Regions from separate parts of the Pradoshia sp. Z3_51 genome, predicted to be linked through region 2. Evidence: riboswitches for the same ligand, from Rfam matches in the RefSeq annotation. Region 2 holds a riboswitch; each other region holds the start of a gene.

Region 1 (8,236 bases), on a different contig from region 2:
TGGATAACCAGTTGTTCCCGAGGTATGAATAATCGTTGCTAAATCATCTCTTGTTATTGCCTGGAACTCATCTTCCCAGTTAAATAAAGGATGTTTTTCACCTGCTGACATTAATTGTTCCATTGTCAGCATATCTTCTTTCTTTTCTGCTAAGGAATCACCGGGATAAAAGATAATCAGTTTATCGAGAGTAGAATTAGCAAGAATCTTTTGCAGTTGCTTTTGATTTTCTACAAAAAGAAACTTACAGTCTGCATTACTGAGAATGTAAGAAATCTGATCAGATGGTAAAGTTGAATGGATTGGCACACTGACTGCACCCAAACTCATAATCGCTATATCGCTTATAGCCCAGTAAGGATTATTATCAGATAATATGGCTACATGATCACCAAAGCCAACCCCATAATGTGCCAGTCCGGCAGCCGTTTGTGAAACCTGTATCCAAAAATCCCTGTATGTGATCCCCTTATATTCACCTGCTACTTTAACCAAAAAACCATTCTTTTGTGAATTTTTTTCGGCTGTTCTCCAAACCATCTCTACCAAATTTGCAGGTTTCATAAAACACCTCCCTTAGGCCTACACGTCGTAGGGTCACGAAGACGTTGCCACACGATGTGGCGTTTTTAGTCTTTGGTCCACCTTACATGGTCTCCGTTTTTAGCGAGATCTAGCTTCCGTGGCTAAAAGCTCGGGACATAAGCATAGCCTCTTCGGGGGAAGTTCATCCCCTATGAGCCTCTGTCTTATGCTCCTCGCTTTTGAGCAAGCCACTCCAGCTTTTCTTGAGATCTAGCTTCGGCTCCTAGCTCCTCGAGTCATAAGTGTAGCCACTGCTGGAGGGAGAACACCTCCCTACGTGACTCCTCTTATGCTTGTCGGAGCTGAACAGTCGCCTCAGCCTTTCTTATAAATATTCCTTTACGTTATATTGTTTCAGTATTCCTTCTAGTTTGATTGCTTTTCCGATGTCGCCTTTGATTTTTAGTTTGCCGGACATGAAGGCTACGGTTCCGTTTAGTTTGCCGAGAAGGAATTGGCGGAAGTTTTCGACAGACATGGTGAGTGTACAATCCGCTGGTGTTTCTTCTCCTTCGACTACCTCTGCCTGACCATCGTGTATATTAAGCTGATAGATTCCTTCTTCGGAACCGGTGATTGTGAATTGATAGCGTGTCGTAATTCCTTGAATTGGCTGAGGATCGTTTTTAAGTGCTTCCTCAATTTTTTCAAAAGACTCTCTTAATGTATAATCTTCAATTGCTTTTCCCATTTTAAAATTCCTCCCTTTATTATTAAAGGATATTTTTTTATTTTTCAGTTTTATTTAGATGCAGCATTTTTGTCCTGTCGTTTCACCACCTCCTGAACGTATTTATAAAATCATTACACACGAATACCATATGGTTCATACAGATGACGCGCAATAATTAATTGCTGAATTTGATTAGTCCCTTCAAAAATGTCATAAATTTTTGCGTCACGATATAATTTCTCGACTAGATGTCCCTCAAGACCATATGGACCGAGTATTTCCTGACAGGCTGAAGTAACCTCCAAAGCAATCTTTCCACCATAGGCCTTACACATGGCTGCTTCTTTTGCATTCGGTTTTCCCAAATCTGCTTTCCAGGCAGCTTCCCAGGTTAACAGACGAGCTCCCTGAATTTTTTGCTGCATCTCTGAGAAGAGTCTCAGGGCTTGATGATAATGATTGCCGTGCTGAGGATATTCTCTTTTTACAAAATCCAATGTATATTCATAGGACGCTCTTGCAATTCCGGTAGCCATAGCTGCGATTATGGGCCTTGTGTTATCGAATGTTTTCATAGCAACCCTGAAGCCACCTGATCCATTCGCTTTATTGACATAGGCCTCTTCTCCACCTAAAAGGTTTCCATCCGGAACAAAGCAATCCTCAAACACAAGTTCTGCTGTTTCAGAAGCACGAAGACCCATTTTTTCCGCCAATCTCGAGCATGAGAAGCCGGGTGTACCTTTTTCTATAACAAATGCCCGGTGACCAGCCCTACCTAAATTGCGGTCTACCGTAGCAAATACAACAACCCAGGAAGCTCTTTTGCCATTTGTAATAAATATCTTCTGCCCGTTTATCACATAACCGCCGTCCACTTTAACAGCTGTCGTCTGTAAACCGGATACATCAGAACCTGCCTCTGGTTCAGTCAAAGCATATGCTCCCCACTTCGGTTTCTCATCTCTGGAGAAAATGGATAAAAAACGTTCCTTTTGTTCCGGTGTGCCGCTATGCTGAACAGGCGGACCTCCAAGCCCTGGCCCGGGTAGTGTCAAGGCAATCGCGCAATCTCCCCAGCCTAATTCCTCAGAGGCAATGACTCCCAATCGATTTCCTTGGCGCTCCTTCGCTTTTTTTAAATCTTTTTTCTTTTTATCATCATTGGACTCTCCAAAAGAAGACATGCTTAAAGAAATTCCGAGTTGATTTACTTTATCCAGCCAATCATCCGGTACTTTCTTTAATTGATCGGCAATCATGGATACCGGTCGCATTTCATTTTCAGCAAACCAATGGACCACTTCCTTAACTTGACTTTGATGTGGCGTCAACTCGTATGTGATCATTACTCATCCCCCTCTCCTTACCATACATGATCCAGTTTCCTGCCCTGATTTCTAAATCGCCCTCTTGTTCAAACCAACCGACTTGTGCCTGAGCGTCCCTCATCCACTTCTCAACAGGATGGTCCTGAACATATCCATGCCCACCAAGGAGCTGTACAGCTGAATCTGTTACATATCGAAGCGATTGATGGGCTTTTTTAAGTGCCTGGATACTGTGGAAAACAGCATCAGTTTCACCTTCATCAATTTGTTTTGCCGTATATAAAACAAGATGCCTTGCTGCACCCGTCTGGATAGCCATTTGTGCAAGGTTAAAAGAAACACCCTGGAATTTTGCGATTTCTACCCCAAACGCTTTTCTCTGGGAGGTATATTCAACTGTGTAATCAAGGGCAGCTGCCATAACACCAATTTCTTTTGCAGCCTCTAACGTACGTACACGGCTCAATGATTGATCCATCCAAGTTTCAGCTTCGGCACCACTAGCCAAAATATTGTTTTTGGAAACGCTTACTTCTTTAAGCTGAATTCTCGAAAAGCCGGCACTCAATAGCCCCAAGCGATAATCACCGTCAAGCACTCTCCAAGAATGATTATTGTCTTGATCTATCCAGAACAACACCGCTTCACCATTAGTAGCAGTTCCTGCAATTAATAGATATTCAGCCTTTCTGGCATTTTTCAGCGGACTCGTTTCTCCATCAATGATGTATCCATTGTCTATTTTTTTAATTTGGAGTTTATGTTGATTGGGATAAACAAAGGCGACTGTTGGGCAAATTCCCGTTTCACACTGAGTTTGATAAAAAGAAAATGCGTTATGATCCTCTTTTAGTCGAATAAACGATGCTCCCTCCCCGGCTCCTGGAAGCCCCTGAATAGTATCAAGGTCACCATAAGCAAGCGCCTCAACAATCTGTACCTGGGAAACGAGCGGCAATTCCAGGCCACCGTATGATTCAGGCAGTTCCAAATTTAATAATCCAAGGTCACTCAACTTTCTGACCACGTCCTCACTTACACCCTGATTTTTTTCCGTTTGCCTGGCATAGGGACGGATCTTTTTAATTGCAAAATCCTTTGCTACATCAACAAATGCCTTTTCTTCCTCACTTGGTAAAAAAGAAACCAACTTTCTCCCTCCTTCATATCAATAGTTTATTAATTTGAGAGACTGCTAAATGAGCGCATGACCAATCGGTTTAATAATCTAGCAAGATATTCTACATCTGTCTTTTGGTGATTTGGTTCCCGGAATTTTTGAATGACGACCTCATTGATTGCTCCAACCATTGCCTGAGAGATGATCCTAACTTCCTGTTCATTCACATTCTCCGGAAACTCCTGGTAAGCAAAAAAAAAGATAAGATCTGCGAAACTTTTAAGTGCTTCTCGTCTGACCAGTTCTACTTCGAAAGAAACTCCGACTGATTCGAGTAAAATAAAATTGGCAACAGCCTTATTGGAAAAGCAAATTTCCAAATAGCGAAGAATTCCGGCATATGCTTTATAACCAATGCGTGGTTCCCGTAAAGCTGCAAGCTTAATCTCTTCTGCAACTTCTCCAATCAAACTTTCACAAAGTGCAACAATCAAAGTCTCTTTATTGCCGAATTGTTGGTAGAACGTTGTTTTCGAGACATGTGCATACTCAACTATGTCCAGAACTGATGTATTCTTGTAACCTCTTGTAGTGAATAATTGCAGGGCTGCATATAGCATTTTATCTCTTGCTTCGGTCGGCAGGTCATTTACATATAACATTCTTATCATTCCAATCCCATGTGTGAGTACGAATACGTATTGGTATCATCATACCTACACAAAAGGGAAATTTCAACAAAATTGTTAGAAAATTTAATTTATTTTCTTCAACAAAAAAAGAGCCTCCCAAAGTAAAATGGGCGGCTCTTAAATGAAAATGTTTATTTAAATATTTCAGGATAGATTTTTTCAGCTATCAATTGCAAGCCTTCTGTTAAACGTGGTCCCGGTCTTGACACTGTGTCATTATCTACATCATAAACCTGCTTATTTTGAACGGCAGGTACCTCGGACCAAGCTTTTCTTCCATATACCTTTTCTTCTGGATTTTCAATATAATAGCCATATGTAGTAAGAATAACATCAGGATTGCGATCAATGACTTGTTCTTCATTCATTGTTACCCAACCCTCTTGATCAGCGGCAATATTCTCTGCCTGAATGATATCAAGCATTTCGTCTATATAGGTTCCGTTAGCCGCTGTATATAAATCCGGTGAGGAAGATACTTCAATCCAAACCTTCTTCTTATCTTTTATAGCACTTGCTTTCTCTTTAATTTCTGCTACTTCTTTTTTCATATCCGAAATAATTTCATCAGCTTTGTCTGATGTTCCGGTTGCTTTAGCAATCAATTCAATTGTTCCATATGCACCATCAAACGAATTGGCGTCAGGTACGATAATAACATCAATACCAGCTGTCTGGAATTGTTTAATGGTATCCTTAGCATTATTAAAATGACTGGCAGAAAGCAATAAAAGATCCGGATTTAATTCCAACACTTTTTCAATATTGATTTCTAACCCGCCGACCTTAGGTTTGTCAGCAGCTTCTGTAGGAAAATTACAATAATCTGATACACCAATGATTTTCTCTCCAAGACCTAGTGCATAGGCCGTTTCAGTATTGCTTGGCAGCAAGGATACGATCGTGTCCGGCTTTTCCTCAATCTTGATGCTTTCTCCGGATCCATCCCTTACCTCAACAGGAAAGGCTGTGGACGTTGATTCAGAAACCTCTTTCTTCTGGTTTGAGTCATCTTCAGTTGACGAACACCCAAACATTAACATAGATAGCGTAAGCATTAGCATAAATAAAAATAAATAGTTTTGCTTTTTTAGCATAGTTATTCCCCTTTCCAACATAATAAAAAAGCCTTAGCTCGAAAAAAGCTAAGGCGAAAATCCACATTATAATAACAGGATTGGACGCCTACTTTTCCCTCCGAAAAATAGTACATACAAAAGAAAGAGCAGGTCTCCTGGCTGACGCATCAATTTACTCTGATTTACCTTCCCATGCTCTAAACAAAGAGCCGGTGGTTTACAAATCATTTCATCCGCGTATACAGTAGCGGGGGCTGCACCGGATTTGCACCGGTTTCCCTATTATCCTAATAAATAAGGCACTCTTACACTATTCAATATTTATATTTTTTATATAATCAGCTATCTTCATTCTTCTTCATATTCAACATCAGTATGTTCCCTGCAAAATTGTAAAACCATCGATAATTCATCTTCCTCAAGCTCAAAATCCAAAATACTTTGTGTTTCACTTTCTATAAACTCATATTTTGAAATTTGGTCCTGATTTTCATCCATTACATATATAACACGCAACAGAAGACCCTTATCGGTATATAGTTCATCTTCCTCGGGAACGGAAATCTCCAGTACATATTCGAACCTTTCTCCAGAAAGGATACCAAACGGGTCTTCCAGTTTCTCAACTGTATAACTTTGTATCTCGATCATCTTTATCAACCTTTCTAAAATGCTTATGTCTATTATACATGTTCAATCTCTTTATTAAACATTTTACCCAATTATTCAACTCCGTTTAGGAATATTTTTTAACAAGAATCAAAAACTATATTAAAATCACTTAATCCATAGGAGTTTATTATGCGTACTCTATCTGTTCTCACATTGCTCATTATCCAGCTTCTTATTCCATCTGAAACATTTGCAAAGACAGCCTACCTCAGTTTTGATGATGGTCCCTCAAACATCACACAGGAAATCCTCGATATCCTCAAAGTTCAGGATGTTAAGGCAACCTTTTTTGTAACGGGAACAGCCAGCCCGGGACATATGTATTTATATAAAGATATCGTAAAAAATGGACACGCTCTTGGACTGCATTCCTATTCTCATAATTATTCCAAAATCTATCGATCCAAGGATACTTTTTTTAAAGACATTACTCAACTGGAAGAATTTTTGGAAAGGGAAGTAGGCGTAAGCCCGAAAATCCTACGATTCCCCGGCGGCTCCAATAACTATGTCGCAAAACAATATGCCGGGACTGATTTAATGGATCAATTAAAGACTGAGGTAATAAAAAGAGGATATAAATATTATGATTGGAACTGCGATGCTAACGATGGATTAAATCCTCCAATTCCAGAAAAAAAATTACTTAAATTAATTATGCAAGGGGTAGGTGAAAAAGAAAATCTCTATATCCTCCTGCATGATTTTAACGGCAATACAACAATCGTGGATGGGCTTCCGGAAATCATTCGCCGTCTGAAACATAAAGGATACACCTTTAAAATAATGGATGAGTCCACACCAACTTTTGAATTTTAAAAATGATAAACAATTGCTGGCCATCATTCTGTAACGCTTCTTTTCTAACTTGAAATAAGGTTTACATTATAAAACAAACGCCCTTATTTAGGGGCGTTTTGTTTTTTTATTCGACTACAATGTAATTGCCATGTTCCATATTGATTACGTATTCCGGCTTTGGAGGCTTACCTCCGTGCTCCTTGATTTTCGCTTTATGACCAGCGATATGCTCAGGACTCTTTTCCCATGCTTTCCATGCTTCCTCTGATTCCCAGCGGATAATCATGACAACTTCTTCTTCCCCACGCGTTGTTTTTTTCACTAACAACTCCCGACTTATAAAGCCTTCACGCTGCTCAATTAACGACGGACCTTGATCTGGCTTCTTTTTGAAGCGTTCCAATACCTTGCCTGAATTGCCCTCTGTCACTATCCATTTACGAATTTGAACAAACATACCTAATCGCTCCTTATTAAAGGAGCATGCCCCACTTGAGACATGCTCCTTGTTATGAAGATTATTTTAATTCATTTAAGATTTCATCTAATTTTTCTGCTTCAGTCGTTACACCGTTACTTGAGAAGTACCAGTTAACACCGTCTAAGTAGACAATTTTGCCTTCTTTGTAAGCACTAGTTTTTTTGATAATATCATTTTCAATATCTTTTTTAATTGTTTCTACATCAGAAGCAGTACGGTCGATAATTAACAATACTTCTGGATCAACAGAAAGGATTGACTCATAAGAGAAATCAGAACCGTGGGAAGATGCTTCGATATCAGTTGTTGCTGGCTTGAAGCCAAAGTCATTATATACATATGCGAAACGTGAATCTTCACCATTGTCGAAACCGGAGATTTTCTTGTCATTGTACATCGCTACCAATGCATTTTCATAACCAGCAGCTTTTTCTTTTACTGCATCAACTTTTTCTTGTAATGAAGCTTTCAATTCTTTGCCTTTTTCTTCTTTATCAAAGATTTGAGCTGCTAAATCAACTGTTTCATATACAGCCTCTATGTAATTATCATTGTCAGAACCAATGAAAATAACGTTAGGTGTGATTTCTTTTAATTGTTCATAAAATGGTGTTTGACGACCAGAGATGAAAATAACATCCGGCTCAGCAGCTGCTACTGCTTCAAAATCGATTTGCTTTAGTGTACCAACATCGGCAACACCCTCAGCAACATATTTTTCTTTTAAATGCGCTGGCATATTTCCTTTACCGCCACCAGCAGCTACGCCTACGATTCCTTCAACACCTAATGCATCAAGTGT
Region 2 (8,236 bases):
ACCGGGATATTATTTAAATCAATGACATTATCAAGCATTCTCACCTGTATCTTAATTAAGCGTTCAAGGACATCTTCCTTTACAGCTTTGGCAAGGGAGATAGACGAAAGATTACAGACAACAAAGTCACCCGGTGTTTTTTCAATAATAATTTTCCCATCCTCGGTTCTTTGTTCAATAACTTTGGTAGCACTTTGATTTTGCATAATTTCCGTACATAAATTACTGCAATATATCATTCCTTTATGGCGATTAGCATTAGAGCGGTTGACCGTATCCCGATAAAACATATAAGGTGTTCCTGTTTCAAGCTGAGAAATCATGATCGCCTTAAACACTTCAATGGCAGGTATTTCTTTTTTGGAAAGCTGCGGATGATTGATACATTCAGTATATTTTTGTCTGAATTGGCCATCCCCTGCTTCTTCATCAAAATAATCTTCAAGAGAATATCCCATTACTTTTCTTACTTCATGCGGATCAAATAAATACCAGGTACCCCGCTCCTTGACCATTTCCATAAATAAATCCGGAATACAAACACCAGTAAATAAATCATGCGCTCGAAAACGTTCATCCCCATTATTTAAACGCGCTTCGAGGAAGGCAAATATATCCTTATGCCAAACATCCAGATAAACTGCAATGGCACCCTGTCTTTGGCCCAGTTGGTCCACACTGACGGCGGTATTATTTAATTGCTTCATCCATGGTATAACTCCTGAGGAAACACCCTTAAATCCTTTAATATCACTGCCTCGCGCTCTAATTTTCCCTAAATAAACACCTATTCCTCCGCCATTTTTAGATAGATTGGCAATATCGGTGTTTGAATCATAGATACCTTGCAAACTATCATCAACAGTATCGATAAAACAACTGGATAATTGGCCATAGCTTTTCCCAGCATTAGCAAGCGTAGGAGTTGCCACCGTCATATATAGATTGGATAAGGCCCAATATGCTTCTCTTATTAATTTGATTCGCTGTTCTTTAGGCTCATTCATCATTAATGTCATGGCAATAATCATAAACCGTTCCTGAGGAAGTTCATATAAGCTTCCATGATGAGATTTGGCTAAATAGCGATCTGCCAGCGTCCGAATGCCAATATACGTAAACAACTGATCTTTTGATGAATCGATGACTGCTTCGAGTTCATTGATTTCGTCTTCCGTATATTCATTTAACAATGCTGGATTATAAATCCCCATATCAGTCAATAGTTCAACAAGCTGATGAAAGCTCCCATATTTGTGTGTTAAATCATATCCCCGGCTTTTTGAAGCTTTATCATATAACTGGTCTAAATAAATAGTTGCCGCCACAAATGTCCAATCAGGCTCATCAGCAGAGATACGCTCTACGGCGCTTAGTACCAGTAAATTCACCAACTCTTTCTTGCTATAGTCAGACTTATACTCAAGTGCTGTCTTGATTTTTTCTAAGTATTCCTCTGCTGAATACATAGATGTATAGGAACTAACACATTCCTTTATGTATGTTTCTATGCTTTTTAAATTTATGACTTCCAGACTTGCATAGTTTGATTTGTAAGATACTGCCATACTAATTTCCCCCTTATTAATTGCCGATCTATTCAATCAAAAACTCCTGTAATGGTATAATTCTTTGATTTGAACTTCCACGGAACGGTAAAGTTATATCCCTTTTATCCAATTCGAATTTTCCATCAACCAATACATCACATAGATACAATAATTTTTGATAAGACGTATTTGGATGCGAGAGAATCTCCTCTAAAGTAAAACCGCTGTAAATCCAAATATTTTTACCGCCTTCCTTTAAAAGCCTTGCCAGCTTTACTAGCTGATCTGCCTGAATAAACGGTTCCCCACCCGAAAATGTTACATCCGTCAGCGAATTGCTCATTAATTCTTTATAAATATCTTCTATGCTAATGTTTTTGCCGTTTCTTCCATTCCAGCTTTCAGGATTGTGGCAACCTTTACACTGATGAGGGCAGCCGGCAAAGAAAACGACTGTTCTCATTCCTTCCCCATCGACAACACTGTCATGAATAATGTTCATTACTCTCATTGTCCATGCTTCACTCGATTCTTTTCTTCCTCGGCCTTGGCAGGATTCCATTTACTCATGTCCCCTACAAGATAACCGGTAATCCTTCTGATTCGTTCTATCTTCAACTCATCATCGTTATGGCAAACCGGACATTGTTTTTCAATATATCCTTTGTAATTACACTCAAGACATCGATCAACTGGATGGTTAATGGACCCGTATCCGATATTGCTTTTAGCCATTGTACGAATGATGATATCCAGCGCTTTTAGATTATGCTTTGGATCTCCATCAATTTCCACATACGTAATATGTCCCGCATTGCATAATTCATGGAAAGGAGCTTCCTTTTCAATTTTCTCGACTGTACGAATTGGGTAGTGAACTGGAATATGAAAGGAATTCGTATAATAGGCACGGTCCGTCACATTTTTAATAACGCCAAATTCTTTACGATCCCGTTTGACAAATTTTCCGCTCAGACCCTCTGCAGGGGTAGCGATTAAGGAAAAGTTCATATTAAACTCTTCTGCCGCGTTATCTGCTTTCTTTCTCATAAATGATACAATTTCATAAGCCAAGTCGTATGCTTCCTCATTCTCCCCATGATGATAGCCAGTCAAGGCTTTAACACATTCCGCTAAACCGATAAAGCCAATTGATAGGGTCCCCTGTTTTAACAGCTCGCCTACTAATTGTTCTTCCTTCGCCTTTTTACTGCCTCTCCAAACACCTTGTGTATATAAAAATGAAAAATGGCTCACTTTCTTTTTTGCCTGATATTCATACCGATCAAATAACTGCCTGATGGCAATATTACAAATTTCATTTAGTTTTACGTAAAATTGTTCAATCGAATTAGATTGCAGCGCCAGTTTTACGAGGTTAATAGACGTAAAGGATAAATTGCCTCGGCCTATGCTGTTTTCTATCCCATGACGATTTCCCATAACCCTTGTGCGGCATCCCATATACGCAACCTCGGAATGATGTGTTCCATCATAATACTGATAATTAAAGGAACTATCTATAAAACTAAAATTCGGAAACAGCCTTTCCGCAGTTGTTTCAAGTGCTAATTGATAAAGGTCATAGTTTGGATCAGACTCGTCAAAATTAATACCAGTTTTCACTTTGAAAATCTGGATTGGAAATATGGGAGTTTCCCCATTACCTAAACCTGCTTTTGTAGCTAATAAAAGATTTCTAACAAGCATTCTGCCCTCTTTTGTTGTATCCGTTCCATAATTCACGGATACAAATGGAACTTGTCCGCCTCCGCGTGAATGCATGGAATTACAGTTATGGATAAATGCTTCACATGCCTGATAAACGGAACGCTCCGTTTCCTTCCATGCTGTTTGATGAAGCAACACCTCATTCCATTCACAAGGATATTGCTTCAAACGTTTCACATGTTTTTTAAATGTTTTCTTTACATAGGGGGCTAGGTCCGCATCAAACATCGGAAACGATTGGCCGCCATGCTGCATATTTTGATTAGCCTGTATAATGATGGAAGCAAGCGCCATTGCACTGCCAATATCCTGCGGTGGTCTCATGGTACCGTGACCCGTATTAAAGCCTTTCTCAAGAAGATTCCCCAACGGAATTTGGCAGCAAGTTGTAGTACCAGTAGCATAAAAATCCAAATCATGCGAATAAAGGAGATTTTCATCAATCGCATGTCTTGCTTCATCAGAAAGTAAATTCTCCTTTGCATAATAGCGAGCACTTTCACTCGCAAACTTGCCCATTTGTCCCATTGGAGAGGAGGCATTCATATTGGCATTTTCATTGATCAACTCCAAATTATTCAGATGAACTATTTCTTCAAATGATTTTAATAATTCGTCTACTGGAGTTTCTGTCAATTTACTCTTTTCAGTAACCATTGGCTTCATAATATTTCCCTCCACGCAAAAAATCCCATTGCCTAAAATAAGCAATGGGAAAAGAAATAATAACAAGATTGAACTGTTCAATATTGCTATTTCATCCGTTCCACCCTCATTGCTCCCGATAAAGGCAAACCAGTGAAAAAGGCAGGTCTCCTGACTCATGCTTCGCTTTACTCTAAGTCCTTCCCATAGATTTCTCTACAGTGGTTTACTTATTTCATCAGCATTTACAGTTGCGGGTACAGTTCCGGATTTTAACCGGATTCCCTATTAAGTCGTAATACGACACCTTAAACACGTTAAAATCAATATATAGTATTTTAGATATAAAATGATAACAACATATAGAATTATAAATCTTATATGTGAAAATAGCAACTAAAATTCCGACAATTTATTTAGGCAATTGCTGGAGAAATTGATTGATAAATGCTTCGGATTCCAATCGAATTCCAATGTATGGCGGATGAACACGTTTATTGGCTTCAAGAGGAACCCCCAACCACAATACTTTTTGGTCAAGGATGACAAATGTGAAGCTTGGCCCATTCTGAAGATGGATATCCGGATCCAAATAGGAATGGGAATCTGGAGAATACATCATCAGTCTTGTTCTTGAGTTCCTCGTCTTCACTCTTTGAACAAAATCCGATGATAACACACTGGAATTTGGCAAGGAAAGGATAATGGAAGATTGGGCTTTTTTTAAATCCTGATAGAACCCTTCCAAATTTCTTGCATAAATCCATTGTAATTTTGGATGATGGTTGGCAATCCATTTGCCTATTTGATCCATATTGACCATTTGATTCCGTTTCATTTGATATTGAACGAGCTGATGAAGAGTTTTTGTATGCGAAACTTTTGATTCTATAAACTCCACATCGCTGACATGAATCAGTTTCCCTTTTGTTCTGGTAATTGCAACATTTAACAGCCGTTCACTTTCCCTGCCCGTTAAAAGCATCCCTGCCCGATTTTGCGGATAACTATCTACACTATCAAATACCATTACTTCCCGTTCACTTCCCTGGAAACGATGGACAGTGGCAGCCAATATATCATGCAGGCCGTTCTCTTCCTCATATAGATCTTTAATTAATGTTTCCATCAATTGTGCCTGCGCACGATAAGGGGTTGCATAACCGATTGATTTACTCCCATTGCTGTAGGCTTCATGAATGACCTGAAAGGATAACAATAGATTCATCAAATTCATTCTAGAACCAGAGGAAGTGCCCGTAAAGCAGTGTTCCCCTGTGAAGCTCGTATTTAACAGTACGGAAGCACGATCTACAAAAGGTGTCTTTGAAACGATATCTTTTTTATTTATATGAACACTTGGATGATCGCCAACCAGTGAATTATAAACATATTGGTTCGTAAAAGCGGAGATATCCGGATGCATTCTCCTCTGTTCCTTTAATAAAAACAAATGAGTATGAAGTTTTCCCCCACGTGCAATATCAGCAACACCGGCACGATGGAAGATGTCCTCCTTCAGCCAGCGGTCTACAAGCTCTCCCCTCGAAACCGCAATAGGAGGTAATTGCTTAAAATCCCCACAAATAATACAACGCTTGGCAAGTGCGCCGGCAAAGGCAATTTGCGGGATAAAGGCCATACTGGCTTCATCAATGATAACTAGATCATACTCTTGTTCAAAAATACTCGGGTCCATTGCTGCTTTCGCCAAGGTAGTCCCAACAATGAAGGCATTTTTGACTAAATGAATTTCTTTTTGCCTTATTTTCTCTAAGATTCTGCCCAGTTTTTTTTCAAGGTCAAGAAGCTGCTCCGAGTCACGTACGCTAAAAGACAGAGACAGATCTTTTTTTAGCAGTTTCTTTTCTTCATTAATCGAATCCCTTTCCTTCACTAAATGTCCATCATGACTTTCCAATAATTTAGTCGGCAATATATCCCCATGCATCAGAAGACCCTCACCAGTTTGAGAGCCGTAACGTAAAATATCTCCTTCATGAAAACGATCCGCTCGTTTAACAAATGCCGTAATTTCGGCAAGCAGGACATCCACAGCCTGATTACTGTGAGAGAGAACTAATATACGTTTCTTTTTAAAATATTTATTGGCTGCCGTTCGTGCTAAAGTATACGTTTTTCCTGTACCAGGCGGTCCCCAAACATATGTGACCGGGTTATATTTTGATCTGACATATAATTCGCGTACCGCGCTTTTACTTGTTTTGTCCGTTCGTTTATCAGGCATGGAAGGCTCCATGATCCGTTTAACCCGACTTCTTTTCCGCTTACTTTTCCTGATATCATCCAGTCTTTCAATTAGCTGATCTAAAAGTTCCCATGGGTCATGATAAATCGTAGCCTCTTCAATCAATTCACCTATTGATTGTTCAAGAGACAGAAGCAAACTATTGCCCTCAGAGGATAGGATTCTGGCATCAAACCGACTCCCGCCCCATTCCAGCTTAGCAATCGTTCCAACAGGTATACGCAAAATACTGGATGACTCAAAATAGTACGTAAAAGAATCACCTGACATAATCTTATTGCCATTCATCAGGTGATAGCGGGTACTTCCATATTTTTTTAAATACTGAATCTCTTCTTCAAGTGCTTCCTGCCATTCTTCAATATACTCTTGTGTTGAATTCATTCTTTGTGCCCCTCAAATCATAAACCTAAATTATCTCTAATTTGATAACTATACCATACAAACTAAAACTAGAATAGTCGATGGCACATACTCACCTAACCGAAACATGCATCCAGACACCGTATTGTTTCTCGTATTAAGGGGTGCACAGTTATGACATTTTGTTTATGATTTTTTTGTAAAGAGTTGCTTAAGTGATTCAAAAAAACCTGTCTTTTTTTCTGTCTCCTCAGTATTAGTTTCTTCCTGTGCCGGTTCTTCTAATGTAATGTTATCGTTATTAATTGCATGATCATAGGCCAATACCAAACCATTAGGTGAATTATAGTCTTTATTGGTCACGATTTTAAATTGAATCCCATGTTCATCTGCTGCTTTAACGAATTTCGATAGATGGGAATAATTAATGTGGCCATTTAAATAAAGCTTAGCGCCCTTATTTTTTTTCAATAGGTCAATAAATCCATGTGGGATTTGTTTTTGAAAAACCTGAGCCTGTGTTAATGCGACAACCACACGTTCACGTAAGCTCCCAAGAAATTCTTTCCGTTCAGCAGGCTTTATTTCTTTAACGCCATGTATCCCTTCCTGTAAGTAATCATCTACTGTTTTCTTATTCATTTTATTTCCTCCTTGAATACTAATTAACATATGTAAATCGTTCTTAACTTGAGCTTATGTATTAGTTTGGTTAAGTGCCTTCTCAACGATTCCCTATTCGGAAAACCTGATTATTATCTTTACTATTTTTTGATTGATCTGCCTGCATTATGTATTTTAAAGCTCGCTATTTGTGTACCATTATTGATGTGTCCAATCGACACTCTGGATATGAATATATAAAAAGGCACCTGTTAAAAACAGGTGCCTTGTTCGAAAAAATTGAGGCGAGTCACCACACTCCACATAGTGTGTACCATAAGGTATGTGCTCGACTTACACAATTCAGCTCATCGCATATATTAATATAACATCATGCCAGAAATTTTGCAAGTAAAATTTACGATAATGCTTCTGTTAATGCTGGAACTACCTGTTTCTTACGGGAAACAACCCCTTTTAGAACAGCTGTATTATTTACCAATGTTACATGGAAAGCTTTTTCAACAGCTGCAGCTTTATCACCAATAGCAAGGGCAACAGAATCATTTGTTAGGATATCTGTTACAACTAATAGAAATAAATCCAGACCCTTTTCATTAATAGCTGCCTGCATAGCTGCTTCGAGTTCAGCTTGCTTCGCCATTACATCGTTTGTATCAACTGCATTCACTTGTGCAATTTCCACTTTTGATGTGCCCATGGAGAACTCTTTAGCATCCAAAGAAATTAATTCTGCAATAGTTTTCTTGCTTAAATCTGCTCCAGCTTTTAACATTTCCAATCCGTATTCTTCTGCATCAACACCAGCTATTTCAGCCAATTCTTTTGCAGCAGCAACATCTTGCTCCGTGCAAGTTGGAGATTTAAATAATAAAGAATCAGAAATAATAGCGGATAACATTAAGCCAGCTACTTCTTTTTTGATTTGAATTCCGTTTTCTTTGTATAGCTTATTTAAAATGGTTGCTGTACATCCAACCGGCTCAGCACGGTAATACAATGGATCAGCTGTTTCGAAATTTGCAATACGGTGGTGATCAATAACCTCTAATAC
Region 3 (8,236 bases), on a different contig from region 2:
AATTTATCAGCATCCAATCCGGAATATTGAAGAAGCATAGCCAGGCTGGTTACTTCACATCCTCTTGGGAGCTCGGGCTGCTGTTTAACGATCGGCACATCAAGAAGTACTTTATCTTTGGCAGGAGGTTTTGCAAGTCGATTATCTTTGGTAATAGAAGTTGTTAAGCTTACTGACTTATCAATCATATTATTAATTTGATGAGCAAAGGAGTAATTTGAGTTATAGACCTTCCAGCCAGTATACAGGAAAGTGCCTATCAAAGAGATAACAATCAAAATAGATAGTGGCTGATATTGACGCCATAGGACCAAAATGATTGAAATGATACTAAATAACATGAAAATCAAAATGAAAGTATTCATAATCCTACTCCTGAAATTGATTTTAAAAAGGTGTATCATTTATAGCTAAATAATAAAGGGAATGGGTATACAATAAAGAGTATACCCTAATGAGGAATGATAATTAGTTATTCTCTTTTAAAGGTTGTATACTTGAATAATAGCGTGCTTTTTCTGCGTATTCCTTATTTATTCTTTCCATGTCTTTACGATCATCATCTGTTAATTCACGAATTACTTTAGCAGGTCTGCCGAAAGCGAGTGTGTTTGGTGGGATTTTTTTACCTTGAGATACTAAACTGCCTGCACCGATGAAGGCACCTTCTCCTATTTCAGCTCCGTCAAGAATAATGGAGCCCATCCCAATCAAAGCATTTTTCTCCACATGGCAACTATGGAGAATGACTTGATGGCCTATCGTTACATTATCTTCCAGTACTAATGGGTTGTTGGGACTTTGATGGAGGACTGAGTTATCTTGAATATTAACATTTTTACCGATAATCACAGGAGCGACATCACCTCTAATGACTGTGTTAAACCAAACACTTGAATTTTCACCGATTGTGACATCACCACTGATAACTACATGATCCGCTAAATAAGCAGTTTGATCGATGGAAGGAATTTTATCTATATATTGATATAATTTCATTACAAAACCTCCGTTTTCTACTGTAAAATAGATAGTTAATAAAAGTGTACATATAAAGCGGTACAGTGTAAATAAAATAAAGCTAAACATCATACAGGAGGAGTTCATCTATGAAAAAGTGGGAAGCTGAGGGGAAAGCCTATGGTGTAATCGTGATTGTTCACGGCGCCATGGAGCATTCAGGCAGATATAAATGGTTAATTGAAAGATGGCTATCAGAAGGGTATCACGTAATTATTGGAGATTTGCCAGGTCAGGGAATGACTTCACGTGCAAATCGAGGGCATATTGATTCATTTGAGGATTATATTGATGAGGTTGATTCATGGGTGAACGAGGCTTATACATTTGGTTTGCCTGTATTCATGCTGGGTCATAGCATGGGAGGACTCATCATCATTAACATGCTTCAACTTAAAGAATATAATTTAGCGGGTATTATCCTATCTTCACCATGCTTTGGAACATTAATTCATCCTCCAAAATTACTTGAATCCATGTCAAAGGTTTTAAATCTTGTTTATCCTACATATAAAAAACCTTCAGGATTAACGGTTGAAATGGCAACGAGAAATCCAGAAGTTATTGAATTTGATTTGAACGATTCACTCTACATCACAAGTGTATCAGTCAGATGGTATCGTGAATTAATTTCAGCTATGAAGGATGCCTTTGATTTTGATGAGGATTTCCCGGATATTCCTGTTCTTGTTATGCAGGCAGGGGACGACAAAATAGTGGACAAGGCTATGGTTAGAGAATGGTTTAACTACTTTCCGGCATCCGAAAAGCATTATAAAGAATGGCCTAAGCTGTATCATGAAATATTTAATGAGCCAGAGAGAGAAGATGTATTTCTATATGCAAAGAGCTTTATTGAAGCGAGATTGCGCAATATAGGGTATATCGTTTAAGGGGTTAGGAGATGGGACACAAATGAAATTACCCACTAGTGATATCAGCTTAGTAAAGAATGTATACAGAAATGTATTTCCAGTTGTTCATCGGGAACTCGCGAGTTGGCAGGCAAAGGCAGAAAAAATCCCTAATGAAGAGCTGCGTACACAGGCCTTATCCAGTATTGCCCACAAAACTTTTCATTGCGAGGGTGGTTCTATATTAGCTCTCGCAGCAGGTGAAAAAAAAGATGATGTCATTCGATTTATTGTTGCGTATCAAACAATCAGTGATTATCTTGATAATCTATGTGACCGCAGTACCTCACTTGATCCTAATGATTTTACGCTATTGCATCAATCTATGAAGGATGCTCTTAATCCGGAGGCCCTGACGAGAAATTATTATGAACTCAGAGAGGAGCAGGAAGATGGCGGGTATTTAGTCGAGTTAGTAAAAACCTGTCAATCTGTTCTTTCAAATATGGTGCATTATCAACATATCGAGCCTTTTTTGAAAAAGCTTTGCACCTTTTATTGTGATTTACAAATACATAAGCATGTTACGTGGGAAGAACGGGTACATAGATTAGAAACCTGGTTCAATGAAAATAAACAGCAGCTTCCAGAAGGTTTGTCATGGTATGAATTCAGTGCTTGTGCAGGATCTACTCTGGGCATCTTTTGTTTAGTTTCATATGCAGTGCGTGATAATTTTACTGAACATTTGGGGAAAGACATATATGAATCTTATTTTCCTTATGTGCAAGGATTGCATATTATGTTGGACTATTTTATTGATCAGGAGGAGGATCGCCAAGGCGACGATTTAAATTTCTGTTTTTATTACGAAACGGAAGAGCAACTGATTGATAGACTTTGTTATTTTGTTGAAAAAGCCAATTTAGATGTCACAAAAATACCGGACAGCAAGTTCCACAGCATGATTAACCAGGGATTATTGGGTATTTATCTAGCCGATTCCAAGGTGAAAGACCAGTTGTCGGTTAAGCAATATACTAAAAAAATGTTAAGCCTGGGTGGCCGTTCAGCGTATTTCTTTTATTGGAATAGTAAGCTGTATCATGCGTTTAAGAGAATGAAAAAGAATAGGCGAGTCTAGCATTCAATACTAAGGGGATGGAGCAGAATGGTGAAATTAAGTATTCTAGACCAGTCACCGCGCTCTGTTGGAGAGCCTTCAGAGCAGGCACTTGCTAATACGGTCAAACTGGCAAAATTGGCTGAGGAGTGGGGATACTCAAGATTTTGGGTCAGCGAGCATCATGATAGTCAAGGCTTGGCAGGATCTTCGCCTGAGATATTGGCTACATGGATTGCTGCTCAAACAGATAAAATAAGAGTTGGAACTGGCGGTGTTATGCTGCCTCACTACAGTGCTTATAAAGTAGCTGAAAACTTCAGAGTATTATCTGGTTTAGCTCCAGGAAGAATAGATTTGGGAATAGGCAGGGCTCCTGGAGGGATGCCAAGAGCAACGCGAGCGTTGCAGGAGGGGAGAGTACAAGAACTGCATCGTTTTCCTGACCAGGTAGATGAGTTATCCTGGTATCTCTATGATCAAATACCGGAATTGCATCCTCTATATGGGTTATCGGCGACACCTACCATTACATCTCCGCCGGAATTGTGGATGCTTGGATCTAGTTCATCCAGCGCAGCTCTTGCAGCCCATAAGGGTATACCCTATAATTTTGCTTTGTTTATTAACAGTGAATATGCTGAAGAAAATATGAAGCATTACCATGAAGCATTTCGACCTACAGAGTTAATACAGAATCCATCAGGTATGGTTACTGTATTTACAGTTTGTGCAGAATCGGACGAAGAGGCAGAATATCTGGCTGGTTCACTGGATTTATCGATGCTGTTTCTTTCACAGGGAATTATAAGAGAGGGAACACCTCACCCAAAAGAAATTAATGAAATGTCATTATCGCAGTTTGAGAAAGCTCGAATTGATTACAACAGAAGCAAGATGATTATCGGTTCTCCTAAAATGATTGGAGAAAAAATTAGAGAGCTGAGTGAACGCTTCTTTACAGATGAAATTATGCTTGTGACAATCACCCATTCATACGAGGCTAAAGAGAACTCCTTCAGATTAATTGCCAAAGAACTGTTGAAATAATAGTGGATTTGCCATTAGTCAATCAATCTATTAGAATAAGAATAAAATCTAATAAATCACTTTAAAAGTGCCTCGGTACACGAGGGTAAAAGGGAAAACGGTTCAAATCCGTTGCAGCCCCCGCTACTGTACTTACTAAATCACAAGTCTGATTTAGTAAAAGCCAGGAAACCTGCTTTTAGAGTTTTAGTACTTATTTTTCGGAGGGAGAAGTAGGCTTATTGTATTCACAGGCGTGAAAAAGTGAATCCTTAGCTCAATATCATCCTGAGCTAAGGATTTTTTATGTGTTGTAGCTTATAATCTTGTTTTAAAGTGCATGAATAATCCGAGGTTCGCCGCCAGGAGTAAAGAGGAATTGAAGTATAAGTTATGAATAATAAAAATAGAACAACCGGTATTTATTTTGGGAGTATCCTGTTTTTGCTGCTCGCTGCGTTGCTCGGCCTGTTTATAGGCAGCGTGGACATGTCATTTAAAGATATACTTGGGATTCTCTTGAAGAACGTGACCGGCCAGGAATCCTTCTATACAGGTCCAAAAAATATAGAAATGATTATTTGGAATATACGATTACCCCGGGTATTAATCGCTTTATTTGTAGGTGCCTCACTGGCACTTGCCGGTGCTGCCTTTCAGGGGCTTTTGCAAAATCCACTCGCTGATCCATATACTATCGGAATTTCTTCCGGTGCATCGGTTGGGGCAGTGATTGTTCTATTCTTTAATATCGAATTTGCTCTTTTTGGTCAGTTCACATTGCCGCTTGTTGCAATCGTGTTTAGTTTTATAACCTTGTTTATTGTATTTGGTATTACAAAGGCAGCTAGTGTTACCTATGCAAATGAGACCATTATTTTAGCCGGTATAATTATGAATTCATTCATTGGCGCTGTGGTCTCACTTATCATTGCGCTATCCTCAGGAGATCAAATGAGGGAGGTATTAAACTGGCTGATGGGCAGTGTGGCTATGAAAAATTGGGGACACGTCAGTATATTGATTCCCTTTTTTATTATAGGAGCTTCCATAATTTTATATCATTATCGTGAACTAAATGGGATGGCTCTTGGAGATCAATCCGCTCAATATAATGGTATCGATGTGAAACGAAAGAAAATAATCATTATTATCGGGGCTGGACTATTAACGGGTGCAGCAGTTGCCGTATCAGGAGCTATTGGTTTTGTTGGACTGGTTATTCCACATCTTGTTCGCCTTCTTGCTGGTGCTGATCATCGCCACTTACTGCCATTATCCATGATTATTGGAGGTGGATATCTCGTATTGGCTGACTTGATTGCACGTACGATTATCAACCCGCAGGAATTACCAATCGGTGTCATTACTGCCTTAATCGGTGCACCTGTATTTACAATCTTACTGATTAAAGAACGCATAAAAAGAAGGAATTTGACATGTTAACCGTAGAGAGCCTCAGTGCAGGCTATCATAAAAATAAGCAAGTGCTTCAGGACTTTTCTATTAAGGTTGAGAGCGGAGAATTTTTTGCTCTTCTTGGTCCAAATGGAAGCGGTAAGACGACATTGATTAAAAGTATATTGGGAAAAATGGAATATAAAGAAGGGACTTCAATCATTAATGGGAAAAGGACCTCATCCTATAAAACCGGAGAATTGGCTAAAATTGCTGCCGTGTTAAGTCAGGAACATATGGTGGGTATAGATTTTACGGTGGAAGAAATCGTACTATTAGGCAGGTATCCTTATCAGGAGAAGGGATTTTTTAATCATTACCGTAGTGAGGATTACGCAATTGTTGATGAGTGTCTTGCTCAGACAAACACGCTGAAATTTAAGTATACATACTTTTCGTCATTAAGCGGAGGGGAAAAGCAACGTGTCCTTTTAGCAAAGGCTTTGGCCCAGCAGCCAAAGCTCCTGTTTCTCGATGAACCTACAAATCATCTGGATGTAAAGCATACAATCGAATTGTTAAATTTATTAAAGAGGCTCCAGCTTCAAAATGGGCTGACGATTGTCGCCATCCTCCATGATTTAAACATGGCAGCTTTATATGCAGATAGATGTGCTTTGCTTAAGGATGGAAGGAAGGTGGCGGAGGGTGGAATAGATTTACTTTATGATGAAACATTGCTTTCATCTGTATACGAGGTAGATTTGGTAAGTCGCCCTCATCCTATTACGGGAACACCGCAGATCTTTTTTACCCCTGAGAACTATAAATGATTATATATAAAAAGTGTGAGCATCCATAAGCTCACACTTTTTTAACGTTTTTCGATAGCGATAATAAATGGCGGATTGTTTTTTTGATTCATAAATCGGTATTCCAGCACATGGGCCGTATCCTGTGGAAGCTCTGTAACGAATTTGATTAATTCGTCACGTTCAATGTCTCCGCCGGGATGACCGTGATAGATGACAAGAACTATGATGCCTTCAGGCTCCATAATTTTGAGTAATGACGTTACAGCCTGAATCGTAGTAGGAGCGGTTGTAATAATTTCTTTATCGCCGCCAGGCAAATAGCCTAAATTAAAGATTGCGCCTGTAACAGATTTGCCAGTTGGGATAAATTCCTGTAAACGCTCATGACCTGCGTGAATTAGTGTTACCCGCTCCTGAAGCTCATTTGTCATCAGTCTCTCTTCCGTTTTTTGCAAGGCAGATTCCTGAATGTCGAAGCTGTATACATGTCCATCCGGACCAGTTAAATTTGCTAAAAATACGGTGTCATGCCCATTGCCCATCGTACAATCAATGGCTATATCACCAGGTTTAACTGCTTTTTCAAGCAATAGTCTTGCGAAGGGAAGGATACGATCAAGCTTCATTTATGACAGCATCCTTACTTGGCACATAAAATTTACCTTGATAACTATTGCGACGCTTTAATTCAGCATCGATAGCATTTAATACTTCCCATTTATTAACGCTCCACATTGGTCCAACCATCAAATCAATCGGACCGTCACCGGTAATACGATGGACAATCATTTCAGGCGGAAGGATCTCCAACTGATCACAGACAAGATTGACATATTCATCTAACGAAAGGAATTCCAGCATTCCTTTTTCGTATTGTTTTACCATTGGAGTGCCCTTTAAGAGATGCAATAGGTGAATTTTAATTCCCTGTACATCCAGTTTAGCAACTTCTTTAGCTGTCTCCATCATCATTTCTGGAGTTTCAAGCGGCAGTCCATTAATAATATGGCTGCAAATGCGTATACCGTGTTTCCGAAGTTTGTTTACGCCCTCTACATAGGTTGGATAATCATGTGCACGGTTTATGATATTAGCTGTTTTCTCGTGAACAGTTTGCAGACCAAGCTCAACCCACAGGTAAGTACGTTCATTTAATTCAGCTAAATATTCTACAACATCATCAGGCAGACAGTCTGGACGAGTGGCAATGGATAATCCGACTACACCTTCCTCGTTCATGACAGTTTCAAATTTTTCCCGTAACACCTCGACTGGTGCATGGGTATTTGTATAAGCCTGGAAATAGGCCATATACTTGCCGTCCTTCCATTTTTGATGCATTTTTGCTTTTATATCGGCAAATTGTTTTTGCAAATCTTCAGCACGATTGCCGGCAAAATCGCCGGATCCAGCGGCACTGCAAAATGTACAACCACCAAAAGCTACCGTGCCATCACGATTCGGACAATCAAATCCACCATCAAGAGCTACTTTAAATACTTTGTGACCAAATTGATTGCGTAGATGATAATTCCATGTATGATAACGTTTGTCGTCACTTGCATATTGAAAAGGGTTAACCTGTTTCATTACAAAAACCCCCTGTTTAGATTTCAAGAACATAAACTCCATTTTACCACGCTGATGTATACTTTCCAATTGACTATTATTAGCAGCTTTAAAAATCACTAATCTTTTTAATTTCAAAGGGGCATAATGGATAATGGATGAGCTTTTGTAAACCAATCCAATGAAAAAAGGAGAGGGTATCTTTGGCTACACGAAAATCCATGGGTGAGTGTATGGAACGATGTACTAATGCAATTGAATTCGCAGAAGAGCAATATAAGGAGTCTGCAAAACAGGAGCACTACAATGAAGCAGGATATACCGAGGCATTGGTCAGATTGGAAAACTCATTTAATGAGTTAGAAGCAATGGATCACAGTGCAAATGATCAACAGCGTGATATGTTGAACCGTATGAAAATACAGGTT
Region 4 (8,236 bases), on a different contig from region 2:
GAAGCAGTGAATAAGGCTGTGCGTAAGGACTTGGATCGATTGCTCAAAACCTTTAATGTCATTCATTTATGCGGAAAAGGAAAGGTAGATTCCACCCTACATCGTGATGGATATGCTCAGTTTGAATATATTAACCAAGGCTTGGCAGATATATTGGCTATGACAGCTGTGGCTGTTTCAAGGGCCGGTTCAAATTCTATTTTTGAATTTTTAAGTTTAAAAATTCCAATGGTCTTAATCCCGTTATCAAGGAAAGCCAGCAGAGGCGATCAAATCATGAATGCTGAATCATTTAAAAAGCAGGGTTTTGCCTATGTTATTGAAGAGGATGAGCTTTCGTTAAACACGTTAGCTGATAAGGTAGAAACTATATTTAAAAACAAACAGATGATTATCGATAAAATGAACAATTTTGAGGAAGAAGATGGACTGGAACGCTTGTATGAATTGATTGATACCTATAAAATTTAATGTTGAAATGATAAGTATTATTCTATATACGAAAAAAGCATTAAAACAGAACACTAAACAGGATTTGTAGCCAAAAAGTAGGAGTGTCGGAGCAATGAATCTTAAATGTTATACCCAATATGATGGACTTGGGTTAGCGAAGCTTGTAAAGGAAAAACAAGTATCCGCAATAGAATTAATAGAGGACGCATTTGAACAAATAAATGAACTAAATCCTAAAACAAATGCAGTTGTTCGAACTAGATTCGAAAAGGCAATGATGGAAACTGGAAAGTCTGAATCTATATACGGACCTTTTGCAGGAGTACCTATCTTATTAAAAGACTTATCACAATCTATTAAAGGCGAACCGATTACAGCGGGTTCAAAATTACATGTAAATCGGATTGCTAAACGGGATTCTAATTTTGTGAAAAAAATTCGTGAGGCAGGATTTGTCATTATTGGACAGACGAGTTCTCCGGAGTTTGGTCTGAAAAATATTACTGAGCCAGCTGTATATGGAGCGACACGTAATCCATGGAACCTGCAGCATTCATCGGGTGGATCAAGCGGCGGAGCATCAGCCAGTATAACTTCAGGTATGGTCCCAATTAGCGGTGCCAGTGATGGCGGCGGCTCTATTCGTATACCGGCATCATTCACTGGATTAGTAGGCTTGAAGCCAACAAGGGGAAGGACACCCGTTGGTCCAGGTGTGGGCCGCCAATGGCATGGAGCTGCGGTAGATTTTGCCTTAACCAAAACGGTTCGTGATAGTGCAGCTATGCTGGATGCCTTGCAAATCATTCAGCCGGATACTGCCTTTCAGGTACCTTTATATAATGGGAGCTATTTGAAGGAGCTTTCGAATCCATTGAAGGAAAGGTTTAAAATTGCTTTTTCCACAAAGTCTCCGGTGGGAACACCCGTTAGTGAAGAAGCTGTAGAAGCGGTACATAAGACAGTCAAATGGCTGGAACAGGCAGGGTTCACCGTTGAAGAATGTGATAATGGGGTAGATGGAATCCGCCTTATGGAAAATTACTATATTATGAATAGCGGAGAAATGGCAGCAGATATACTGTCCATTGAGGAAGCCATTGGACGGCCGATTACCGTTAATGATATAGAGATAGTCACATGGGTACTCAGAACTGCCGGGCAGAATGTATCAGCTGTTCAATTTACACGCAGTTTAGCTGAATGGGATACGGCAGCTGCACAAATGGCCAGGTTCAATGAGGATTATGATTTGTATTTGACGCCGGCAACAGCTTTCTCAGCTCCAAAGGTGGGCGAATTGACGCATACGGATGAACAGAGCTTGCAGTTATTGAAAGTAAATGAACTAAAACCCTCTGAACAGTTAGCAATGGTCTATGAAATGTTTAAACCAAGTTTAACGTATACGCCTTTTACACAGTTGGCGAACATCATCGGACAGCCTGCGATTAGCTTGCCTGTTCATATGACAGATTCTGGCTTACCCCTTGGAGTGCAATTGATGGCTCCAAAGGGAAGGGAAGATTGGCTTCTTAAAATAGGAGCGTTGTTAGAGCAATCCGATATATGGGTTGGACAGAAAGGGAATCCATATATTGGATGGTGATAAAAGTGATAGATCGACTAGAAGATGCGTGTAATTCAGTTGGTCAATTAAAACAGTCATTTCACTTGTTTATATTTATGAGAATTCCTATATATCGAAAATATCTTCCGTTTACATTTTCAACATGATATATTAATAATACGAAAATTTAAAACAATCATAAGTGCTCACTATTGTGAGGTAAAAGGGAATCCAGTGTAAATCTGGAACAGCCCCCGCTACTGTAAGAGCTGATGAAATCACGTGACCACCTTTAAATGAGGGAAGGTGTGAGAGTAAAGTGAAGCTCAGAGTCAGGAAACCTGCTTATGAATGTGTATTGCTTACTTTTCGGTGGGAAAAGGGATGGCGAACGTAGAGATGATTGTGTCTTTGCGCTGATTTTGACAGCGTTTTTTTGTCTGTGCATGAATCAAGCCTGTTTTCCTTAACCGGGAAGACAGGCTTTTTTATGTTTAATATTTCAGCGTGAATTCGCTAAATATAATAAATTTTGGAAAAGGGAGAATAGTGAGATGAAAAAGATTGCAAGCTTATCACTTTTGGTGTTCTTATCCGTTTTTGCATTGTTTGCATGCGGAAATGATGAGACAGTAAACAACCAGAAAAATGAAACAAACCAGGAAACTAGCGAGTATCCGAAAACACTGACAGATGGTCGTGGAGAAAAGGTAACAATAAAAGAAAAACCTTCAAGGATTGTTTCAACAACGTTGGCCATTGATGAATATTTATTGCCATTGGCAGAAGAGGAACGGATTGCAGCGGTTACGAAAATGTCGACAGACTCAGGGATTTCGAATGTAGCAGATCTAACAGATGGAATTGATACAAAAATTGAATCAGTTACATCTGAATTGGTGCTGTCACTTCAGCCTGATTTAGTGCTGATTCCTTCCTATGTAGATCCTGAGGTTCTTAAACAAATTGATGCTGCAGACATCACCACCTACCAACTTAAAGATGATTCCTCTATATCAGGTGTATTGGAGGGTCTAATGGAGGTTGGTACCATTGTTGGCGAAGAAGATAAAGCAGAAGAAATCATAGCTGATGTCAAAAAGAGGATGTCAGATTTACAAACGAAAGCAAAAGCACAAACAGATAAAAAACGAGTGGTTTACTGGACACAGCAAAATTCTTCAGTTACTGAGAATACTACAATAGGAGAAATCATCACCTTAGCAGGCGGGATAAATGCCATTACAGAAGCGGGCATTACCGGTGAAGAGTATCCTGATTATCCGAATCTTTCAAAGGAAAAATTAGTTGAGTTAAATCCAGATGTGATTATTACAAGTGATTGGCAGTATGATGGCTCAAAAGCAACATTCGTCGAGGAATGGAAAAAGGATCCGGCTCTTAAAAATGTGAAGGCCTTTAAGAATAATGAAGTGCATGTAATAGACAGTGCAAATTTAACAACGGCATCCCATTTTGTGATTGAGGGAGCAGAAGATATTTATAAAGTTGTTTATGGAGAATAATATGGCTTTTAAACAGTCTAAACAGGTACTTATTTTCATAATCCTGATTTGTTCCTTGCTCGCATCGTTGCTTTTAGCAACGATGTATGGCGGGGTCATCGTTCCATTTACGGAAACTGTGAAAGTATTACTCTCATTGCTTCCGTTTATAGAGTTTGACTATAACCCGATGTATGAAACAATCCTCGTTCAGATTCGCCTGGGGCGGGTTGTTGTAGCTGGATTAGTTGGGGCAGGTCTGGCTATATCGGGAGTTGTGATGCAAAGTGTTTTTCGCAACCCGATGGCTGATCCGGGAATTATTGGTGTATCTTCAGGCGGAGCGTTCGGAGGAGTGCTGGCCATCTATTTTGGTTTGTCAGCTGTCCATTCTCTTTTCGTCCCGTTAATGGGGTTTATCCTGGCTGCCTTGACACTGTTTACAATCTATTTGATTGCGACGAACAATGGAAAAACTTCAGTGTTGACGTTGCTACTGACGGGTATTGCGATTAGTTCATTTTTGTCAGCCAGTACTTCCCTGCTGATCTCTTTTTCGAATGCAGGAGTAATGCAGCAGATTGTCCAATGGATGATGGGAAACTTAAACGGGCGTGATTGGAGTCATGTGCAACTATTGATTGTCCCTGTTTTATTTTCGATTTGTCTCTTTTTGTACTATGCAAACGACTTGGATATCTTTCTGCTGGGTGAAGAACAGGCACAAAATATGGGGATTTCTGTTCAGCGAACCCGTAATCTGTTGTTAATTACTGCTTCATTAGTGACTGGAATGAGTGTTTCATTAACAGGAGCCATCGGATTTGTTGGTTTGATTGTCCCTCATATGATCCGTATGATCATTGGGCCCTCCCATTGGAATTTGCTGTTGGCCAGTGCCCTTGGGGGAGCGAGCTTCTTAATTATAGCTGATTTAATCTCCCGTTTGGCCATCAGGCCTGCTGAGATTCAAATCGGTATTATCACTGCTTTTTTCGGCGCTCCGTTTTTCCTTTATTTAATTTTAAAGAATAAAAAGAAGGGGGAACTATGAGATGGCAGCTGTTTTGAATGTGGAGAAACTCAGCTTTAGTCGTGGGAAGCAGGTGATTTTAAAAGCAATGGATATCTCTTTGGAAACTAACCAGTTCACTTGCTTGATTGGTCCGAATGGTACCGGAAAATCTACTTTGCTTCGTTTAATGGCTGGATTGTTAAAGCCAACTGCAGGTTCAATAGAATTCAAGAATCAAACTCTCTCTGAGATGACTACTCTTGAAGTGGCCAAAGCCATCACCTATATGCCACAAAGCACGGTCCTTGACTATGAATTTACAGTGAGTCAGGTAGTACTTATGGGAAGGCATCCGCATCGGAAGAAATGGCAATTCTCACAAAAAGATGATACTCAACTGGCAGAGAAAGCGATGAAACAAACAGGAATTCATCATTTGAGAGACCGTTATATCACATCCCTATCAGGAGGAGAACGTCAGCTTGTTTTCTTAGCTAAAGCCATCACTCAGAATTCTGAGGTTATTTTGTTGGATGAGCCAACTTCAGATCTGGATATTTATCATCAGGTCCAAATTGCCGAGGTCATCCGGGAGCTTGTAAAAGAGGGAAAGGCTGTCTTCGCGGCCATCCATGATATTAATTTAGCCACTCGCTATTGTGATCGACTCATACTTATGGGAAATGGAGAACTCGTTGCAGCAGGGGAACCCGAACAAGTCATTACGGATCTTAACTTGATGCGTATTTTTAAAACTCATACGTATACATACAATGATTCCTATTTTGGAAAAAGGCAGATGATTCCTTATGCCATAGATATAAAAGGGGAGGCATGAAGAATTCATGTGCGATGGCCTTCTATGTGAAGGCGTCGCGGAGTTACCATTATTTCATACTAAAACCTAAGTTTTAAATAAGGGGGAATGAACCTTGAAAAAAGACTGGCGTTACTCCAGTTATCCATTCATGAGAGAAAAAAGCTGTTTAGTTGATTATGAGATTCGCACTGATAGTTTAACCACAAGGCTTGGAGCTGTTTTCCCGTTATTGACTGAGAAAGAGCAAGCAGTCATTGATGACCTTCGTAAGGTTCAAGCGCTATGCTATCATGTGAACGGTTCTGTGCGCGGAAAATTGGCGATAACTGAAGCAGATTTACAGTGGTTGAGTGATAGATATGATTTTTATGTTGAGAAAACAGGGGAAAAGGTAAAACAATTCGTATTACCGCAAGGAAGCAACGCTGCATGCGCACTTCATGTCGTACGCAGTGAGGCCAAGAAATCCTATCGTGCCCTGCATAAAGTTAGTGAAGAGCGAGAAGTGCTAGACATCTTATTTGATTTCCTAGGATTGCTCGCAAATGTTTGTTTTGTGATGGCTGTTTATGTAAATCAGGTGAACGGCATACAGGAAATTCCTTTTGTCAGTAAATCATATGCTGTGAAAAAGAAATGAATGTTTAAGCCTACATCTAAAATAATAGAGTTAGATAGATCTTGTTATCCATTTTTAATGAAGAGAGAATGTATGATTTGATAAAAAGAAAAGCACGATTCTTTCATAACCAAAGAAAGAATCGTGCTTTTTTATGGATGAAAAGAGGACACATTAGTAGGGAATGTAATTCTAGCCATGTTACGATTAAGTTATATTAAAAAGAAACAAGCAGAAGTAAAATTTGAGTTTAATTAAACCGGAAACTAAATACTTTAGGAGTGCCACCGTGCTGGATAAATTTAAACAGAAATTTAACGAAATAAGTAAAAATGGAGTGACCGTTCCTATTAAGCCAGTAATGTTAGAACAACTAATAAAAAGACAGTCTGGCCAAAAAGATATAAAAGTAGAAATAACAACAGGCCATTTGAACATTCGAGGTAAAACAGATAAAAATGTTTCATATATGATAAGCCTGAAACCAATTCATATGGAAAAAAGAGTGATTATTTTTGAAATTGAGAGTATGAAGCCGATTGATATAAAGATAGATGAAATTAAAATTTTTAACAGTCCGCCATTTTCAAATTACACAAATCAGACGATTAAAATGGATTTTAATTCCTGGGGTATCGTCAAAAAGATACCTGTTGGAAAAATTAAATCGTATGAGATGAATGATGGGACAATCAAGTTAACATTATCATTATAAAGAAGAGCGAGGATTTCCGTAAAAGTGCGGAAATCCTTTTTTTGGACCAAAAAGATTAGATGTAGCACCTATTTTAGATAGAAATCCTCTAAATCATTCATAGATACTTCGCACTGCTTAAAAGGTAGAACAAGTTTTGTATATTTGTCTGTTTGTATGATACTTTATGACTGAAATTATTAGTAAGTATTCATAAATAAAAATGTGTAAACTAGATTATATTTAAAAATAGAATTATAGGCTGTGGAAAGTGGAGAGTGAAAAAGGAAAATATGCCAGAAACCAACTATAACTGTGGGTTAAAAGTTTAATATAAACCGGGAAAATTAGTTGATAAAAGCGTTATGGAATTATTTCGAAGTACAAATTTACTTATTTATATTAAATTTTCAAAATATTTTGCTATTTATATTTTATTTGTGTTAATATATCTAAATACTAATATCTCCAATAAAGGAAGGATGCAGAAAAAAGAAAACATAACACCTTTATTTTTCAGAATATTTAATTAACTACTAAGGGGCGATGGGGATGAAGAGAAAAGAATATATTATTGATCGAATGTATAAGGCATCTACGGGAATCGCAAATGCCGTTTTAGTAACATTAGGAATCGGTCTATTATTCGAATCAATTGGGGGTTACTTTGATTGGCAAATATTCCTTACTATTGGAGGAGCGGCAAAGGTCTTGCTTGCGCCTGCTCTTGGTGCAGGGATTGCCTATCAGCTTGGAGGTAACTCATTAGTACAATTTAGTGCAATGGCATGTGCCTCTGTTGGTGGAGCCGCTATTCAAAAAACAGCAGAAGGTGCTTTTACGATTGTCACTGGACAACCTATATCAGCTGTATTGGCTGCACTCATCGCTACATATATAGGCAAGAGGATGGTTGGTAAAACAAAATTGGACATTATGGCAATTCCGATTACAGCTATTTTTATTGGTGGGATTTCCGGAGTTGGATTAGCAGCGGTGACAACACCATTACTAACAAGGATAAGTGCACAAATTACAGCTTCTGTAGAAGGCTCACCTTTAATTGGATCGATTGTCTTATCCTTAATATTTAGTCTTTTATTAATGACCCCAGCTTCATCAGCTGCGCTTGCGATTGCTCTGCAGTTGGACCCAGTATCAAGTGCAGCAGCCTTGATTGGCTGTACGGTACAATTTGTAGCCTTTACAGCAATGAGCTATAAAGATAATGATTTAGGTGGCTTTCTTGCACAATCAATCGTGACACCAAAGGTACAGTTTCCAAATTTGATAAAAAACCCAATCTACATTATACCTGCGTTTACGGCTGCCGCAATTGCTGCGCCAATAGCTACGATGGTCTTTGATTTTAAAGTACCGTATGAACTAGGCGGGATGGGGCTAAGCTCGTTGATTGCACCGATAAACATCTTAGCTAATCAAGGGATGGGCATATTCCTCAACTATGTAGGAATAGGGATGGTGCTTCCTGTTATGATTGCTCTTGCGATTCACCGCCTCCTAAAAATGGCTGGAAAGGTTAAAGCAGGTGATCTTCAT

What was found. A riboswitch is a leader RNA that binds a small molecule or an ion and turns the genes downstream of it on or off. The one in region 2 is predicted to bind cobalamin.
Region 1: linked by a shared signal. The riboswitch ahead of AC4BHA_RS12590 (ABC transporter substrate-binding protein) and the one ahead of AC4BHA_RS01330 (anaerobic ribonucleoside triphosphate reductase) in region 2 are both predicted to bind cobalamin.
Region 3: linked by a shared signal. The riboswitch ahead of AC4BHA_RS09215 (FecCD family ABC transporter permease) and the one ahead of AC4BHA_RS01330 (anaerobic ribonucleoside triphosphate reductase) in region 2 are both predicted to bind cobalamin.
Region 4: linked by a shared signal. The riboswitch ahead of AC4BHA_RS06690 (ABC transporter substrate-binding protein) and the one ahead of AC4BHA_RS01330 (anaerobic ribonucleoside triphosphate reductase) in region 2 are both predicted to bind cobalamin.

Annotation. Positions count from the first base shown of each region.
Region 1 covers NZ_JBZAJC010000006.1:13,592-21,827, forward strand. Annotated here, with positions in the region: gene AC4BHA_RS12565 (AMP-dependent synthetase/ligase) at 1-564, opposite strand, end outside; gene AC4BHA_RS12570 (SCP2 sterol-binding domain-containing protein) at 911-1,276, opposite strand; gene AC4BHA_RS12575 (acyl-CoA dehydrogenase family protein) at 1,390-2,607, opposite strand; gene AC4BHA_RS12580 (acyl-CoA dehydrogenase family protein) at 2,567-3,739, opposite strand; gene AC4BHA_RS12585 (TetR/AcrR family transcriptional regulator) at 3,769-4,380, opposite strand; gene AC4BHA_RS12590 (ABC transporter substrate-binding protein) at 4,533-5,498, opposite strand; cobalamin riboswitch at 5,609-5,802, opposite strand; gene AC4BHA_RS12595 (DUF6509 family protein) at 5,829-6,131, opposite strand; gene AC4BHA_RS12600 (polysaccharide deacetylase family protein) at 6,282-6,971, shown strand; gene AC4BHA_RS12605 (antibiotic biosynthesis monooxygenase family protein) at 7,078-7,410, opposite strand; gene AC4BHA_RS12610 (siderophore ABC transporter substrate-binding protein) at 7,472-8,236, opposite strand, start outside.
Region 2 covers NZ_JBZAJC010000001.1:291,054-299,289, forward strand. Annotated here, with positions in the region: gene AC4BHA_RS01320 (ribonucleoside-diphosphate reductase subunit alpha) at 1-1,568, opposite strand, end outside; gene nrdG (anaerobic ribonucleoside-triphosphate reductase activating protein) at 1,597-2,061, opposite strand; gene AC4BHA_RS01330 (anaerobic ribonucleoside triphosphate reductase) at 2,058-3,938, opposite strand; cobalamin riboswitch at 4,071-4,252, opposite strand; gene AC4BHA_RS01335 (DEAD/DEAH box helicase) at 4,339-6,579, opposite strand; gene AC4BHA_RS01340 (YueI family protein) at 6,745-7,200, opposite strand; gene AC4BHA_RS01345 (manganese-dependent inorganic pyrophosphatase) at 7,580-8,236, opposite strand, start outside.
Region 3 covers NZ_JBZAJC010000003.1:431,468-439,703, reverse strand. Annotated here, with positions in the region: gene AC4BHA_RS09240 (C39 family peptidase) at 1-365, opposite strand, end outside; gene AC4BHA_RS09235 (gamma carbonic anhydrase) at 469-999, opposite strand; gene AC4BHA_RS09230 (alpha/beta hydrolase) at 1,110-1,913, shown strand; gene AC4BHA_RS09225 (tetraprenyl-beta-curcumene synthase family protein) at 1,936-3,018, shown strand; gene AC4BHA_RS09220 (LLM class flavin-dependent oxidoreductase) at 3,046-4,047, shown strand; cobalamin riboswitch at 4,096-4,241, shown strand; gene AC4BHA_RS09215 (FecCD family ABC transporter permease) at 4,420-5,472, shown strand; gene AC4BHA_RS09210 (ABC transporter ATP-binding protein) at 5,466-6,257, shown strand; gene mnmM (tRNA 5-(aminomethyl)-2-thiouridylate-methyltransferase MnmM) at 6,299-6,865, opposite strand; gene mnmL (tRNA modification radical SAM protein MnmL/YtqA) at 6,855-7,829, opposite strand; gene AC4BHA_RS09195 (YtzC family protein) at 8,012-8,236, shown strand, end outside.
Region 4 covers NZ_JBZAJC010000002.1:628,518-636,753, forward strand. Annotated here, with positions in the region: gene murG (undecaprenyldiphospho-muramoylpentapeptide beta-N-acetylglucosaminyltransferase) at 1-471, shown strand, start outside; gene AC4BHA_RS06685 (amidase) at 566-2,062, shown strand; cobalamin riboswitch at 2,207-2,386, shown strand; gene AC4BHA_RS06690 (ABC transporter substrate-binding protein) at 2,578-3,549, shown strand; gene AC4BHA_RS06695 (FecCD family ABC transporter permease) at 3,551-4,582, shown strand; gene AC4BHA_RS06700 (ABC transporter ATP-binding protein) at 4,584-5,381, shown strand; gene AC4BHA_RS06705 (hypothetical protein) at 5,476-6,003, shown strand; gene AC4BHA_RS06710 (hypothetical protein) at 6,272-6,697, shown strand; gene AC4BHA_RS06715 (PTS sugar transporter subunit IIC) at 7,223-8,236, shown strand, end outside.